One region of the Streptomyces vulcanius genome, then DNA from elsewhere that is predicted to be linked to it. Evidence: predicted binding sites of a transcription regulator. Region 1 holds the regulator's gene; each other region holds the start of a gene.
The links. The regulator HrcA, encoded in region 1, represses chaperone genes, less so after heat shock. The targets are predictions, from matches to a motif close to TTNGCACTCNGNNNNNCNGAGTGCNAA.
Positions count from the first base shown of each region.

Region 2: groES (co-chaperone GroES) is a predicted target of HrcA. The motif match lies at 2,080-2,106, and genes of this name have one in related genera.
Region 3: groL (chaperonin GroEL) is a predicted target of HrcA. The motif match lies at 2,305-2,331, and genes of this name have one in related genera.

Region 1 is NZ_JBHSFK010000019.1:173,347-179,028, reverse strand. It holds gene ACFPIH_RS28020 (hypothetical protein) at 1-209, opposite strand, end outside; gene ACFPIH_RS28015 (VOC family protein) at 260-655, opposite strand; gene ACFPIH_RS28010 (16S rRNA (uracil(1498)-N(3))-methyltransferase) at 679-1,422, opposite strand; gene ACFPIH_RS28005 (nitronate monooxygenase) at 1,419-2,492, opposite strand; gene dnaJ (molecular chaperone DnaJ) at 2,555-3,691, opposite strand; gene hrcA (heat-inducible transcriptional repressor HrcA) at 3,692-4,708, opposite strand; gene ACFPIH_RS27990 (MBL fold metallo-hydrolase) at 4,869-5,579, shown strand; gene ACFPIH_RS27985 (DUF3097 domain-containing protein) at 5,611-5,682, shown strand, end outside.
Region 2 is NZ_JBHSFK010000018.1:146,968-152,649, reverse strand. It holds gene groL (chaperonin GroEL) at 1-1,504, opposite strand, end outside; gene groES (co-chaperone GroES) at 1,625-1,933, opposite strand; gene ACFPIH_RS26995 (polysaccharide deacetylase family protein) at 2,242-3,012, opposite strand; gene ACFPIH_RS26990 (polysaccharide deacetylase family protein) at 3,453-4,418, opposite strand; gene ACFPIH_RS26985 (THUMP-like domain-containing protein) at 4,518-5,682, shown strand, end outside.
Region 3 is NZ_JBHSFK010000038.1:66,603-72,284, reverse strand. It holds gene thrC (threonine synthase) at 1-1,250, shown strand, start outside; gene ACFPIH_RS41750 (MoaD/ThiS family protein) at 1,247-1,522, shown strand; gene ACFPIH_RS41745 (cold-shock protein) at 1,976-2,182, shown strand; gene groL (chaperonin GroEL) at 2,495-4,117, shown strand; gene ACFPIH_RS41735 (YciI family protein) at 4,328-4,735, shown strand; gene ACFPIH_RS41730 (RNA polymerase sigma factor) at 4,744-5,682, shown strand, end outside.

The DNA.
Region 1 (5,682 bases):
AGGGTCTCCTCGTCGGCCGCTCCCTGGTCGGCCACGCAGGTCAGCCAGCGGACGTCCACGTCATGGCGGCCGATCTCGGCGGTCGCGGCCTGGTCGGTCGTGTACGCCACCGACGCGCCGCTCACCCCGCCGCGGGGCTCGCACGCCACCGCCGCGGCCGCGACGACGGGTACGACCGCGAGAATCCAGGTCCGCCTCGACGTCCCCATGGAGTGCAGCCTGCCACTCGGACCCCGGGCCGCGACAGCCCCCCGTCCGGTCACGATCCCCGCAGCAGCAACCACTCCTGAAGTTCCACCAGATTGCCCTCGGGGTCCTTGAGATGGGCGACGCGCATCCGGTCGGTCAGCGGGGCGGGGCCGTGGATCAGGGTGGCGCCGCGTGCGGTGATCTGGGCGCAGTAGGCGTCCAGGTCGTCGACGCGCAGGGCGACCAGGGAGCGGTGGCCGTTCGCCTCGTCGCCCAGTTCGCCGAGAATCCCGGCCATCATCTCCCGGTCCTGGATGGCGATCCCGGCCGAGCCCGCCGCAGGGCTGAACTTCTCGTACGGGCCGTCCACCGCCCCCGACTGCGGCTTGAGGCCGAGGATGTCGGCGTAGAAGCGGTAGCAGGCGGCGAAGTCGGTGACGAGCAGCCGGACTTGGGCGAGTTCCACGGTGTGTCCTCCCTGCGGGTTGGTCAGGACCAGCGGCCGGTGCGTCCCAGGACGAGGGCGGTGGCGGCCGTGCCGGCGGTGGAGGTGCGCAGGACGCTGCGCCCCAGCCGGTACGCCCTCGCGCCGGCCTCCTCGAAGAGCGCCAACTCCTCGGGGGAGACGCCCCCTTCGGGTCCGACGACGAGCACGATCTCGCCGTCGGCGGGGAGCCCGGCGGTGGCGAGGGGCGCGCTGCCGTAGTCGCGGTCCTCGTGCAGCACTGCGGCGAAGTCGGCGCGGGCCAGAAGTTCCGCCACCTGCTTGGCCGTTGCCGCCTCGGTGACCTCGGGGAAGCGGACCCGGCGGGACTGCTTGCCGGCCTCGCGGGCGGTGGCCCGCCACTTCGCCAGCGCCTTCTGCCCGCGCTCGCCCTTCCACTGCGTGATGCAGCGGGCGGCGGCCCACGGGACGATCCGGTCGACCCCGGTCTCGGTCATCGTCTCCACGGCCAGCTCGCCCCGGTCGCCCTTGGGCAGGGCCTGGACGACGGTGACACGCGGCGACTCGGCCGGCTCCTCGACGACGTCCTTCAGACCGACGACCAGCCGGTCCCTGCCCTCGGCGGCGACCACCTCGCCCTCGGCCCAGCGTCCGGCGCCGTCGGTGAGGACGACCGTCTCCCCGGCCCGCAGCCGCTTCACGGAGACGGCGTGCCGTCCCTCGGGGCCGTCCAGCACGAACTCGCCCCCTGTGGGCAGCTCGTCCACGACGAACACCGGCGCGGTCATGCCGCGCCGTCCTCGGCCGGTGCCGGCGGCGCCGCGTCGAGTTCGGCCACCAGAAGCTCCACCAGCTCCCCCGCCGGGATCTCCCGGGCCATCCGGTGGCCCTGGCCCGCCCACAGTGCCATGCCCTGTGCGTCGCCCGCCTTGGCCGCGGCCTTGCGCAGCGGCGAGGTGAGGTGGTGGACCTCGGGGTAGGCGGCGGGCGCGTACGGGCCGTGCTCGCGCACGAAGCGGTTGGTCAGGCTGCGGGCCGGGCGGCCGGAGAAGGCGCGGGTCAGCTCGGTGCGCACGAACAGCGGGTCGGTGAGCGCCCGCTTGTGCGCAGCGTGCGCGCCCGACTCGGGTGTGGCGAGGAACGCGGTGCCCAGCTGGGCCGCGCTCGCGCCGGCCGCGAGGACCGCGGCGATCTGGCTGCCACGCATGATGCCGCCGGCGGCGACGATCGGCAGCCGTACGGCCTCGCGGACCTGGGCGAGGAGGGAGAGCAGGCCGGTGCCGCAGCCGTCGTTCTCGGGGAGGTCCTTGTGGGTGCCCTGGTGGCCGCCGGCCTCCACGCCCTGCACGATCACCGCGTCCGCACCGGCCTGCTCCACGGCGAGCGCCTCCTCGGCGGAGGTCACGGTGACCAGGGTGAGGGTGCCGGCCCGGCGCAGGGACTGAAGCGCCTCACCGCTCGGCACGCCGAAGTGGAAGGAGGCCACGGCCACCGGGTCGTCGAGGAGGACGGCGAGCTTGGCGTCGTAGCCGTCGTCACGGCCGCTGTCCGGGTCGCCGAGCTCGGTCTCGTACCAGGAGACCTCGCCGGCGAGCTGCTCGGCGTAGACCTGGACGGCGCCGGTCTCGGCATACTCCGGCTGCGGGAGGAAGAGGTTCACGCCGAAGGGACGGCTCGTGAGCCCGCGGAGCTGTTTGATCTCCTGGTACATGCCGTCGGCCGTCTTGTACCCGGCGGCGAGGAACCCCAGCCCGCCTGCCTCGGACACGGCGGCGGCGAGCTGCGGCACGGAGACACCGCCCGCCATGGGCGCCTGCACGATCGGATGGGGGCAGAGACCGGTCAGCACGGAGGACATGACGGCATGTTGTCACGTCCTCCGAACAAGTCCGAATCCGGCCCTCACAAGGGTTTTCACGGTCAGCGACCGTTAAAGGCATCCTTCAGCCGCGAGAACAACCCCTGCTGACCCGGCTGGAACTGGCCCAGGGGCCGTTCCTCGCCGCGTAGTTTCGCCAGCTCGCGCAGCAGTCGCTCCTGCTCCGGATCCAGCTTGCTCGGGGTCTGGACCTCGACGTGGACGATGAGGTCGCCGCGCCCGCCGCCGCGCAGATGCGTGACACCCCGCCCGTGCAGCGGGATCGACTGGCCGGACTGGGTGCCGGGCCGGATGTCGACCTCCTCCAGGCCGTCCAGCGTCTCCAACGGCACCTTGGTGCCGAGGGAGGCCGCGGTCATCGGGAGGGTGACCGTGCAGTGCAGGTCGTCACCGCGCCGCTGGAACATCGCGTGCGGCAGCTCGTGGATCTCGACGTACAGGTCACCGGCGGGACCGCCGCCGGGGCCGACCTCGCCCTCGCCCGCGAGCTGGATCCGCGTGCCGTTGTCGACACCCGCCGGGATCTTGACGGTGAGCGTGCGGCGGGAACGGACCCGGCCGTCGCCCGCGCACTCGGGGCACGGCGAGGGAACGACGGTGCCGAAGCCCTGGCACTGCGGGCAGGGGCGGGAGGTCATGACCTGGCCCAGGAAGGACCGGGTCACCTGGGACACCTCGCCACGGCCGCGGCACATGTCGCAGGTCTGGGCGGAGGTGCCCGGCGCCGCGCCCTCGCCACTGCAGGTGGTGCAGACGATCGCGGTGTCGACCTGGATGTCCTTGGTCGTGCCGAAGGCAGCCTCTTCCAGGTCCACCTCCAGCCGGATCATCGCGTCCTGGCCGCGCCGGGTGCGCGAGCGCGGGCCACGCTGGGACGCCGTACCGAAGAACGCGTCCATGATGTCGGAGAAGTTGCCGAAGCCACCGGCCCCGAAACCGCCCGCGCCACCGCCGCCCGCCTGCGAGAGGGGGTCGCCGCCGAGGTCGTAGACCTGCTTCTTCTGCGGGTCCGACAGCACCTCGTAAGCGGCGTTGATCTCCTTGAACCGCTCCTGGGTCTTCGGATCCGGGTTGACGTCCGGGTGCAGCTCGCGTGCGAGCCGACGGAACGCCTTCTTGATCTCATCCTGCGACGCGTCGCGGCGCACGCCGAGAACGGCGTAGTAGTCCGTGGCCACTTACGACTCCGCCAGGATCTGTCCGACGTACCGTGCCACCGCTCGTACCGCTCCCATCGTTCCCGGGTAATCCATGCGGGTCGGTCCGACCACGCCGAGCTTGGCGACTGCCTCGCCGCCCGAACCGTAACCGACCGACACCACGGAAGTGGAGTTGAGTCCCTCATAGGCGTTCTCGTGACCGATGCGTACGGTCATGCCCGAATCACCCGCCTCACCAAGGAGTTTGAGGAGGACGACATGCTCCTCCAGGGCCTCCAGGACGGGCCGGATGGTGAGGGGAAAGTCATGTCCGAAGCGGGTCAGATTGGCGGTGCCGCCGATCATCAGCCGCTCCTCGTTCTCCTCGACGAGGGTCTCCAGGAGGGTGGAGAGCACCGTCGAGACCGTGCCGCGGTCCTCGGCCTCGAAGGCGTCCGGCAGATCCTCCACCAGACGCGGCACATCACTGAACCGGCGGCCCGCGACCCGGCTGTTGAGCCGCGCGCGTAGATCCGCCAGAGAGGCCTCCCCGAAGGGCGCTGGGCAGTCCACCAGCCGCTGCTCGACCCGCCCGGTGTCCGTGATCAGCACGAGCATCAGCCGGGCGGGCGCGAGCGACAACAGCTCCACGTGCCGCACGGTGGACCGGGTCAGCGACGGATACTGCACGACGGCGACCTGCCGTGTGAGCTGCGCCAGCAGCCGTACCGTCCGCGCCACCACGTCGTCGAGGTCGACGGCGCCGTCGAGGAAGTTCTGGATGGCGCGCCGCTCGGGCGCGGTCATCGGCTTGACTCCGGCCAGCTTGTCGACGAACAGCCGGTAGCCCTTGTCGGTGGGGATGCGCCCGGCGCTGGTGTGCGGCTGGGCGATGAACCCCTCGTCCTCCAGGGCGGCCATGTCGTTACGGACCGTCGCCGGGGAGACACCGAGGTTGTGCCGCTCGGTGAGGGCCTTCGACCCCACGGGTTCCTCGGTACCGACATAGTCCTGGACGATGGCGCGCAGCACCTGCAGCCTGCGTTCGCTCAGCATCCGCGCACACCTCCAGAAGTCGTCCCCCCAGTCCCCTGGGTGCCTCCCCTGGCACTCTTCAGTTCCGAGTGCCAGCGTTCCCCGGCCCAGTGTACGGCCGTGGGGTACACCCCGGGCAAGGTAGACCAACCGCGTGGGGTCGTACAGCTAGCGTCGCGGTATGACGGTGACTTGGGAAGAGCTGGGGTGGGAGCGGGTCGCGGACGGGGTCGGGCGGGTGCGGCTGCCCGGCTGGGACTGCACGGTCGGGCTGGCCGTGGGGGCGGACGCGGTGCTGATGGTGGACGCCGGGTCGAGCCCGGCGGAGGGCGCGCGGCTACGTGCGCAGGCCGAGGAGCTGTCCGGCGGCCGTGTGACCCATCTCGCTCTCACCCATGCCCACTTCGACCATGTGTTCGGCGCCGCGGCGTTCCCGGAGGCGGTGATCCTCGGTGCGGCGGGGCTGGAGTCGGTGTCCACGGCGGAACTCCGCGCGGACGCGGTCCGCAACGGTCTGCCGGAGGCGACGGCGGCCGAGGCCGCCCTGGTCCGCCCGCACCGTCTCGTCCCCGGCGAGTGGCCCCTCGACCTGGGCGGCGGCCGACAGGTGCGGCTGGCGAACGTCGGCCCCGGCCACACGGCGCACGACCTGGCGGTTCTGGTCTCCGGCCCGCCGCCGGTGGTCTTCTGCGGCGACCTGGTCGAGGAGTCCGGCGCACCCCAGGCCGGCCCGGACGCCGTACCCTCCCGCTGGCCGGCCGCCCTCGACCGACTGCTGGCCCTGGGCGGCGAGGACGCGCTGTACGTCCCCGGCCACGGAGCGGTCGTCGACGCGGCGTTCGTACGGGCCCAGCGGGACGCGCTCGCGACGCGTTTCGGCGTGTCGCTCTGACCGGGCGGACGCTTCTCCTATCGTCATCCGAATGCGCCAGTACTCCGCCGACCTGACCCCTCCCTGGAAGAAGCCGAAGCCCGTCCCCGAGGTCGAGGCGGAG
Region 2 (5,682 bases), on a different contig from region 1:
AGCGGGTGACCTTGACCGGGTCGATGACGCCGGCCTTGACCAGGTCGCCGTACTCGCCGGTGGCGGCGTTGAAGCCCTGGCCCTTGTCGAGCTCGGCGACCTTGGAGGTGATGACGTAGCCCTCCAGGCCGGCGTTCTCGGCGATCCAGCGCAGCGGCTCCACGACGGCGCGGCGGACGACCGCGACACCGGTGGCCTCGTCGCCGGTCTTGTCGAGGTTGCCCTCGAGGACCTTGGCGGCGTGGACCAGCGCGGAGCCACCACCGGAGACGATGCCCTCCTCGACCGCGGCGCGGGTCGCGGAGATGGCGTCCTCCAGGCGGTGCTTCTTCTCCTTCAGCTCCACCTCGGTGGCGGCGCCGACCTTGATCACGCACACGCCGCCGGCCAGCTTCGCGAGGCGCTCCTGGAGCTTCTCGCGGTCCCAGTCGGAGTCCGTGTTCTCGATCTCGGCCTTGATCTGAGCGATGCGGCCCTGGACGGCCCCGGAGTCGCCGGCGCCGTCGACGATCGTGGTGTCGTCCTTGGTGACGGTGACGCGGCGGGCGGAGCCGAGTACGTCGATGCCGACCTGGTCGAGCTTGAGGCCGACCTCCTCGGAGATGACCTCGGCGCCGGTCAGCGCCGCCATGTCCTGGAGCATCGCCTTGCGGCGGTCACCGAAGCCGGGGGCCTTGACGGCGACCGCGTTGAAGGTGCCGCGGATCTTGTTCACGACGAGGGTGGAGAGCGCCTCGCCCTCGAGGTCCTCGGCGATGATCAGCAGCGGCTTCGAGGAGTTGGTCTGGATGACCTTCTCCAGCAGCGGCAGCAGGTCGGCGATGGAGGAGATCTTGCCCTGGTTGATGAGGATGTAGGGGTCCTCGAGGACGGCCTCCATGCGCTCCTGGTCCGTCACGAAGTACGGTGACAGGTAGCCCTTGTCGAAGGCCATGCCCTCGGTGAAGTCCAGCTCCAGACCGAAGGTGTTGGACTCCTCGACGGTGATGACACCGTCCTTGCCGACCTTGTCCATCGCCTCGGCGATGAGCTCGCCGACCTGCTGGTCCTGGGCGGACAGCGCGGCGACGGCCGCGATGTCGGCCTTGTCGTCGATCGGACGGGCCGAGGCGAGCAGCTCGTCGGAGACGGCCTTCACCGCGGCGTCGATGCCCTTCTTCAGGGCGGCCGGGGAGGCGCCGGCGGCGACGTTGCGCAGGCCCTCGCGGACGAGCGCCTGGGCCAGGACCGTGGCGGTGGTGGTGCCGTCGCCCGCGATGTCGTTGGTCTTGGTCGCCACCTCCTTCACCAGCTGCGCGCCGAGGTTCTCGTACGGGTCGTCGAGCTCGACCTCGCGGGCGATGGTGACGCCGTCGTTGGTGATGGTCGGGGCGCCGAACTTCTTGTCGATGACGACGTTGCGGCCCCTGGGGCCGATCGTCACCTTGACCGTGTCGGCCAGCTTGTTGACGCCGCGCTCGAGGGCGCGACGGGCGTCCTCGTCGAACTTCAGGATCTTCGCCATGGGAGCGGTTCAGCCCTCTCGAAAGCTTGGGAGAAACGAACTGCGCTCCCAGCGCCCGGCTTCACAAAGTCGCGGGGGCCAGGAGCGCAGTTCACTGCAAAACTGGGTGAAGCCGGTGAATTACTTCTCGATGATCGCGAGCACGTCGCGAGCCGAGAGGACGAGGTACTCCTCGCCGTTGTACTTCACCTCGGTGCCGCCGTACTTGCTGTACAGGACGATGTCACCGACCTGGACGTCGAGCGGCAGGCGCTCGCCGTTCTCGAAACGGCCCGGGCCCACGGCGAGGACAGCCCCCTCCTGGGGCTTCTCCTTCGCGGTGTCCGGGATGACCAGGCCAGAGGCCGTGGTCTGCTCGGCGTCGAGCGGCTGGACCACAATGCGGTCCTCGAGCGGCTTGATGGCAACCTTGGTGCTGGCGGTCGTCACGATCCGACCTCCCCCTTCGGAGATCTCACGGGGTTAACTGTCTGAGGTGGCGACCAGGTGGATCCGTCGTCGCGGGTGCCGGACCTGCCCGTCGCTGTGTTGGCACTCTCAACTGCCGAGTGCCAGAGCCGAGACTATGACCGCGATTAGCACTCGGTCAAGCGGAGTGCCAATCCCTGCGGGGCGTGGCGGGTTTTCGGTGGCCGGTGTCGGTGTGGCCGTCACCGGGGGCTGCCGCCCCCGCGCCCCCGCTTTCGGCCCTGAACGGGCCTTGTCCGCAAACGCCGGACGGGCTGGATGTGGTGCCCCTAGAGGTAGTCCTCCAGGCGGCCCGCCTTCAGGCCCTGTTCGCCGAGCCACCGCAGCAGGCGCGTCGTCCGTTCCGTCAGGCTCGGGCCCGCCGTCTCGTCCGGGTCGACGGCGATGATGTCTCCGGGGCGCAGGCGGTGGGCGCCGTGGGTGTACGTGAGGTCGGCCGGGCCCATGGCGGCGCGCCAGAGGACGAGGGCCGTGATGCCGCAGTCGGCCGCCGCGCGCAGGGTGGTCGTGTCGTACGTGCCGTAGGGCGGGCGGAACAGACGGGGGCGCAGGCCGAAGCGGGACCGCAGCTTCTCCTGCTGGCCGCAGATCTCGGCGCGCTGGCCGGCGTAGGGCAGACCGCGCAGGGCCGCGTGGTCGAGGGTGTGGTTCTGGAGGGTCGCGCCCACGGACCGCAGACGCGCGAAGTGGGCGTAGCCGGGGCCGACCACGCTGTCCGTGAGAAACATGGTGACCGGGAGGCGCCGTTCGCGGACCAGGGTGATGAAGCGGGGGTCGCGTTCGGCGCCGTCGTCGTAGGTGAGGAAGACGACGGGGTCGCGGGTGGGGATGTGATCGACTACGGGCGGGAGACCGGCACCCCCGAGACCGACACCGGCACCCCCGGGCCCACGCCCGGCACCGACACCGGCACCCCCGGGCCCACGCCCGGCACCGGCTCCGGCTCCGGCTCCGGCCCCACGCCCACCGGCCCCACCATCGCTGCCACCAGGGCCGCCCTTGCCACCGTCTGCCCCGCCGCCATCGCCACCGCTGCCCACCCCACCGCCGACAGCCCCGCTGCCGACCCCGCCGCTCTCCCGCCCGCCGCCACCACCGCCGCCGGCCTTGTCACCGCTGGCCCCGCCACCATCGGCACCGCCGCTCGCCCCGCTGCCGCCAGTCCCACCACCGCCACCAGCCCCACCGCCACCGCCATCACCACCGGCCCCGCCACTGCCGCCACCGCTCCCCGCCCCGCCGCCATCCCCTCCGCGACCGCCACCGAGAGCCCCGCCCCCGCCATCCGGCCCGCGATCACCGCCACCGACGGCCCCGCGATCGCCGCCGCCAACGGGGGCCTCCCCGCGAACCCCCGGATGGACCCGTTCCGCCGTCTTCCTGCCCAGGCGTTCGATCGGGTCGACGGACTGGGCGCAGCCGGTCAGGGTCGTGGCCGTCAGGGCCAGCAGGGCGGCCAGGGCGGCCGGCGCCCGTGTCCTCACAGGTAGTCCTCCAGGCGTGCCACCGCGTATCCCTTCTCCGTGACCTTGTTCAGGAACCGGCGGACCATGTCGGGCATGGTGCCCTTCCATTCGCCCCGGCCCCGGAAGTGGCTCAGGACGATGTCGCCGGGGTGGAGGTCCTGGTCCCCCTCTCGGTACTCCCAGTGGTCGACGAAGACCTCCTCGTTCCAGAGTGGGACGTACTTCACCCCGCAGGTCTTCGCGGCGACCAGCGTGTCGCGGTCGTAGTTGCCGAAGGGGGGCCGGAAGAGGGCGGGCCGTCTGCCGTACTGCTCGCGCAGCACCCTCTGCATGCCGCAGATCTCGCGCTTCTGGCGGGTGTAGGAGAGGGCCGGCAGGTAGGGGTGGTGGAGGGTGTGGTTGTTCAGCGTCACGCCGAACTTCTGCATCTTCCTGAAGTAGGCGTAGTCGTCCTTGACGACGTAGTCACTGAGGAAGGCCGTGTAGGGGATCCGCAGTTCCTTCATCATCTTCAGGAACGCCGGGTCCTTCTCGGCGCCGTCGTCGATGGTGAGGAAGACGACCTTCTGCCTGGTCGGGACCGTGGTGAAGAGCGGGGGGAGGTCCAACTCCTCGTGGTCCTCGACCTCGAAGCCCTCCCGGGTGGTGATCCTCGGCTTCCTCACGGGCGGGAGGGGCGCGGCCAGCGGGACCTCCCGCAGGCCCCAGTGCCTCGCCGCGGCGGCCCGCGCGAGGGCCTCGGCACGCAGATGGGCGGCGTACAAGCTCAGGGCGTGCGCCGGGAGCGCGGCCGGGTCGGCGACCTGCTGGCCGGGCGCCGGAGTGCCCCCCGCGACCCCGCTCTCCGCTCCCCCACCCGAGGCCCCGCCCTGCGCGCACCCCGAAACGATCGCCGCCAGCGCCAGCAGCGCGACAACCCCACGAGCTCCAGACGCGGCAGGAAATGCGCCATTGTTGTCATTTTGTACGACGGATCCCATGGCGCCGGATCCTCCCAGCCCACCCCCGCCGCCCCCGCCCGACACCGCCACCGGAAGCACGTCATCCACCGACTGGCCCACAATGACCCGGTGAACCCGGTGAACGACCTCGCTCCGCTCCTCACCCCCGAGGGCCGCGCCCTCCTCGACGCCGTGCGCGGTACCGCCCCCGCCGACGAACTCGCCGTCGCCACGCGGCTGCGCCGCGACCATCCCGCCGGACTGGTGTCGGCGGCGCTCGGCCAGGCCCGGCTGCGGCAGCGGGCGGAGGCGAAGTTCGGTGCCGAGGACGCGCGGCGGATGTTCTTCACGCCCAACGGGGTCGAGCAGTCGACGCGCGCGAGTGTCGCCGCGTACCGGGCCGGGCGGATGAAGGAGCTGGGTGTCACCGCCGTGGCCGACCTGTGCTGCGGGATCGGCGGCGACGCCGTCGCGCTGGCCCGGGCGGGGATCCGGGTGCTGGCCGTGGACCGCGATCCGCTGACCGCGGCGGCGGCCCGGGCCAACGCCGAGGCACTCGGGCTCACCGGCCTCATCGACGTACGGGAGGCGGACGTCACGGAGGTGGACACGGACGGGTACGACGCCGTGTTCGTGGATCCGGCGCGAAGGGGCGGGCGGGGGCGGGTCTTCGATCCGGAGGCGTACTCGCCGCCCCTGTCCTGGGCCGTCGCGGCGGCTCTGAAGGCCCCGCACGCGGCCCTCAAGGTCGCCCCGGGCATCCCGCACGAGGCGATCCCCGCCCAGGCCGGGGCCGAGTGGATCTCGGACGGGGGTGATGTGAAGGAGGCGGTGCTGTGGTTCGGCGGGAGCACACGGAACGACGTGCGCGCGACGCTGCTTCCCGGCCCCCGCACCCTCCTCGGCACCGGGCTGCCCAATCCCGCCGTGCGGCCCCTCGGCCGCTATCTCTACGAGCCCGACGGCGCCGTCATCCGGGCCCATCTGGTCGCCGAGGTCGCGCAGGAGCTGGACGGGGGGCTGGTCGACGAGACCATCGCGTATGTCACCGCCGACGCCCTGCGCCCCACCCCTTACGCGACCGCCTACGAGATCACCGACCAACTCCCCTTCAACGTGAAGAAGTTGAAGGCGCTGCTGCGGGAGCGCGAGGTCGGGATCCTGACCGTGAAGAAGCGTGGGTCGGCGGTGGAGCCGGAGGAGCTGCGCAGGAAGGTCCTCCCGAAGGCGCAGGGGCCGCACTCGGCGACGGTGTTCCTCACGCGGGTGGCCGGGGCCCCGACCATGCTCGTCGGAGCCCCGG
Region 3 (5,682 bases), on a different contig from region 1:
TCGACCTTGGTCCCGCCGCGGCGCTGAGCTGCCGGGAGTGCGGGCACCGCGTCCCCCTCGGGCCCCTCTTCGCCTGCGAGGAGTGTTTCGGCCCCCTTGAGATCGCGTACGACTTCTCCGCCTACGAAACGGAGGAGCTCCGCAAGCGCATCGAGGCGGGACCCGCGAACATCTGGCGTTACGCGCCGCTGCTGCCCGTCCCGGCGGACGTGGCGGACAAGCCCAACATCAACCCCGGCTGGACCCAGCTCGTCAAGGCCGACAACCTCGCCCGTGAACTCGGCGTCGACTCCGGCAAGCTCTTCGTGAAGGACGACTCCGGCAACCCGACCCACTCCTTCAAGGACCGGGTCGTCGCCCAGGCCATCGAGGCCGCCCGCGCGTTCGGGTTCACGACGCTGTCGTGCTCCTCGACCGGCAACCTCGCCGGCGCGGTCGGCGCCGCCGCCGCCCGGGCCGGCTTCCGCTCCTGCGTGTTCATCCCGCACGACCTGGAGCAGGGCAAGGTCGTCATGGCCGCCGTCTACGGCGGTGAACTCGTCGGCATCGAGGGCAACTACGACGACGTCAACCGCTTCTGCTCCGAGCTCATCGGCGACTCGGCGGGCGAGGGCTGGGGCTTCGTCAACGTCAACCTGCGGCCGTACTACGCGGAGGGGTCCAAGACCCTGGCGTACGAGATCTGCGAGCAGCTCGGCTGGCGGATCCCGGACCAGCTGGTCGTGCCGATCGCCTCCGGCTCCCAGCTCACGAAGATCGACAAGGGTCTGCAGGAGCTGATCAAGCTCGGGCTGGTCGAGGACCGGCCGTACAAGATCTTCGGCGCGCAGGCGGAGGGGTGCTCCCCGGTGTCCGTCGCGTACAAGGCGGGGCACGACGTGGTCCGCCCGCAGAAGCCGAACACCATCGCCAAGTCCCTGGCCATCGGCAACCCGGCGGACGGTCCGTACGTGCTCGACATCGCGCGGCGCACGGGCGGGGCCGTGGAGGACGTCACGGACGAGCAGATCGTCGACGCGATCAAGCTGCTCGCCCGGACGGAGGGCATCTTCGCCGAGACCGCCGGCGGGGTAACCGTGGGGGTCACTCGCAAGTTGATCGAGAACGGTCTGCTGGACCCGACGAAGACCACGGTCGTCCTGAACACCGGCGACGGCCTGAAGACCCTGGACGCGGTGGCCGGTACCGGCCTCACCGCGACGATCCGCCCGAACCTCGACTCCTTCCGAGAGGCTGGCCTCGCATCATGAGCGTCAACGTCCGCATCCCCACCATCCTGCGCACCTACACCGGCGGCGCGGCCGAGGTGACGGCCGAGGGCGCGACCCTCGGCGAGGTCATCGCCGACCTGGAGAAGAACCACACGGGCATCGCCGCCCGGGTCCTGGACGACCAGGGCAAGCTGCGGCGGTTCGTCAACGTGTACGTCAACGACGACGACGTCCGCTTCGAGCAGGGACTGGACACGGCGACTCCGGACGGCGCCGGCGTCTCGATCATCCCGGCTGTCGCGGGCGGCTGATCCCTGGATTACTACCCGCCGGTAGTAACCGTCGGTAACAGTGATTACCGAGCGTTCATCGAATTGCCCCCTCCGTGAGAGAAGCGGAGGGGGCAATTCAGTGAGGTTGAACGAGGTACAGTTGGGGAACCCGGTCCAGCACCCCGGTTCTGGCGCCTTTGATTTCTGCCTTACAGCCGACAAGAAGTAGCCAAAGTGCATGTCTCATGCGCGGCATTTGTGGCTTTTATGGGGCCCGACTTGCCCTGAATTCAGGCGAATTCTCGCCACATTCCGGATCCCGCGCGTCCAGAATTCTCGTCCGACTGACCTGTTGCAGACGGCAGTTGGACAGATACATTCGGCCGCGGTCGACGCGTTCCGGCGCACGCCCCCAACCAGCTGGGGGGTGAGGTCTGACCCGGATCCGCGAAGTGTGGATCTGTGCAAGGGCCAGTAATAGGGGAGTTAGGCATGGCTCAGGGCACCGTCAAATGGTTCAACGCGGAGAAGGGGTACGGCTTCATCGCGGTCGACGGTGGTGCGGATGTTTTCGTCCACTACAGCGCCATCCAGATGGACGGTTACCGCACCCTGGAAGAGGGTCAGCGGGTCGATTTCGAGATCTCGCAGGGCCAGAAGGGGCCGCAGGCGGACATGGTCCGGCTGGCGACCGGCTGAAGCACGCGCCGACTGACAGCGTCGTTCTTCTGTTCTTCACCGAAGGGCTCGTGCCTCCCGGGGCACGGGCCCTTCAGCATGCCCGGGTCCGGTCGCCCGGCGCCTCGCATCTGTGAGAGGCGCTTGCACTCGACCATGCCGAGTGCTAATCATTGGCGTTAGCACTCTGAAGGTGAGAGTGACAAAGAAGGACCGAGTCGGTGAGGCCCGCAGGCCAGGTGGGGCAAGGAACCACGGGGCATGCGAGCCGTCCGTCGCGGGCGCGGGCGCGGTCCGAAGGAATCACCCCCAGTCCTGGAGGGACCACTTCACATGGCCAAGATCATCGCGTTCGACGAGGAGGCGCGGCGCGGCCTCGAGCGCGGCATGAACCAGCTCGCGGACGCCGTGAAGGTGACGCTCGGCCCCAAGGGCCGCAACGTCGTCCTCGAGAAGAAGTGGGGCGCCCCCACGATCACCAACGATGGTGTCTCCATCGCCAAGGAGATCGAGCTCGAGGACCCGTACGAGAAGATCGGCGCCGAGCTGGTCAAGGAAGTCGCCAAGAAGACGGACGACGTCGCCGGTGACGGTACGACCACCGCGACGGTCCTCGCCCAGGCCCTGGTCAAGGAGGGCCTGCGCAACGTAGCCGCCGGCGCCAACCCCATGGCCCTCAAGCGCGGTATCGAGAAGGCCGTCGAGGCTGTCTCCGGTGCCCTGCTCGAGCAGGCGAAGGATGTCGAGACCAAGGAGCAGATCGCCTCCACGGCCTCCATCTCCGCCGCCGACACCCAGATCGGCGAGCTCATCGCCGAGGCGATGGACAAGGTGGGCAAGGAAGGCGTCATCACCGTCGAGGAGTCGCAGACCTTCGGTCTGGAGCTCGAGCTCACCGAGGGCATGCGCTTCGACAAGGGCTACATCTCGGCCTACTTCGCGACCGACATGGAGCGTATGGAGGCCGTCCTCGACGACCCGTACATCCTGATCGCGAACTCCAAGATCGCCAACGTCAAGGACCTGCTCCCGCTCCTGGAGAAGGTCATGCAGGGCGGCAAGCCGCTGCTGATCATCGCCGAGGACGTCGAGGGCGAGGCCCTGTCGACCCTGGTCGTCAACAAGATCCGCGGCACCTTCAAGTCCGTCGCGGTCAAGGCCCCGGGCTTCGGCGACCGCCGCAAGGCGATGCTGAACGACATCGCCATCCTCACCGGCGGCGAGGTCATCTCCGAGGAGGTCGGTCTCAAGCTCGAGAACACGACCCTGGACCTCCTGGGCAAGGCCCGCAAGGTCGTCATCACCAAGGACGAGACCACCATCGTCGACGGTGCCGGCTCCTCGGACCAGGTCGCCGGCCGGGTCAACCAGATCCGCGCCGAGATCGAGAACAGCGACTCGGACTACGACCGCGAGAAGCTCCAGGAGCGCCTGGCGAAGCTCGCGGGCGGCGTGGCCGTCATCAAGGCCGGTGCCGCCACCGAGGTGGAGCTCAAGGAGCGCAAGCACCGCATCGAGGACGCCGTCCGCAACGCGAAGGCGGCCGTCGAGGAGGGCATCGTCGCCGGTGGCGGCGTCGCGCTCATCCAGGCGTCCTCCGTCTTCGAGAAGCTGGACCTCGAAGGTGACGAGGCGACCGGCGCCAACGCCGTGCGCATCGCGCTCGAGGCCCCGCTGAAGCAGATCGCCATCAACGCCGGCCTCGAAGGCGGTGTCGTGGTGGAGAAGGTGCGCAACCTGACCCCCGGACACGGCCTGAACGCCGCGACCGGTGAGTACGTCGACCTGGTCAAGGAAGGCATCATCGACCCGGCGAAGGTCACGCGCTCTGCCCTGCAGAACGCCGCGTCCATCGCCGCGCTCTTCCTCACCACCGAGGCCGTCATCGCCGACAAGCCGGAGAAGGCCGCGGCCCCGGCCGGCGGCGGCATGCCCGGCGGTGACATGGACTTCTGAGCCTGATTTCCGGGCTCGGGTTTCCTACCGAGGGCGGTACTCCCTGCTGACGCGGGGGGTACCGCCCTCGGGCGTTGAAGGGCTCCGCGAGAAACCCTTCCAGAAACTCTTCGAGAAAAAATCCCGGCGATGTCGAGAACCCGTGGCCCGCTCCGTCCCCGGGGTGAACGCGACCACAATGGGGTCGCACCGGCACCGAGGAGAACCACCATGGCCAAGTACCTGCTGCTCAAGCACTACCGAGGCGCCCCGGCCGCGGTCAACGACGTCTCCATGGACAAGTGGACGCCGGAGGAGATCTCGGCCCACATCCAGTACATGAACGACTTCGCGGCCCGGCTGGAGACGACCGGCGAGTTCGTCGACGGCCAGGCGCTCGCCCCCGAGGGGACCTGGGTCCGCTACGACGGCGAGGGCCGCCCGCCCGTGACCGACGGCCCGTTCGCCGAGACCAAGGACCTCATCGCCGGCTGGATGGTGATCGACGTCGACAACTACGAGCGCGCCGTCGAGCTGGCCGGGGAACTGTCGGCCGCCCCCGGCGCGGGCGGCAAGCCGATCCACGAGTGGCTGGAGCTGCGCCCGTTCTACGGCGTGCAGCCCACGGTCACGGAGTGACCGCTGAGGTGAACGAGGTCCTGCTGAGGAGCCTCACGCCGAGCGTGCTCGGCATCCTCGTCCGCCGCGGAGCCGACTTCGCGGCGGCCGAGGACGCCGTGCAGGACGCGCTGGTCGAGGCGGTCCGCGTATGGCCGGCCGACCCTCCGCGGGATGCGAAGGGCTGGCTGGTCACCGTGGCCTGGCGCAAGTTCCTCGACGCGAGCCGGGCGGACACCTCCCGCCGCCGGCGTGAGGATCTCGTCGACGAGGAGCCGGCACCCGGGCCCGCACCCGCGACGGACGACACACTCCAGCTCTACTTCCTCTGCGCCCACCCGTCCCTCACCCCGTCGTCCGCGGTCGCGCTCACGCTGCGCGCCGTCGGCGGGCTGACCACCCGCCAGATCGCCCGCGCCTACCTGGTACCCGAGGCGACCATGGCGCAGCGCATCAGCCGGGCCAAGCGCACCGTCAACGGCGTGCGGTTCGACCGGCCCGGCGACGTCGCCACCGTGCTGCGCGTCCTCTACCTGGTCTTCAACGAGGGCTACTCCGGCGACGTCGACCTCGCCGCCGAGGCCATCCGGCTCACCCGGCAGCTCGCGGCCGCGATCGACCACCCCGAGGTGGCCGGGCTGCTCGCCCTCATGCTGCTCCACCACGCCCGGCGCGCCGCCCGGACCGCGCCCGACGGCAGTCTGGTGCCGCTCGCCGAGCAGGACCGCGGTCGGTGGGACACGGTGTCGATCGCCGAGGGCATCGGAATCCTGCACAGGGCCCTGGCCCGCGACCGCCTCGGCGAGTTCCAGGCCCAGGCCGCCATCGCCGCCCTCCACGCGGACGCGCCCACCGCCGAGGAGACCGACTGGGTGCAGATCGTGGAGTGGTACGACGAGCTCGCCCGGCTGACCGACAGCCCGGTCGTCCGCCTCAACCGCGCGGTGGCGGTCGGCGAGGCCGACGGA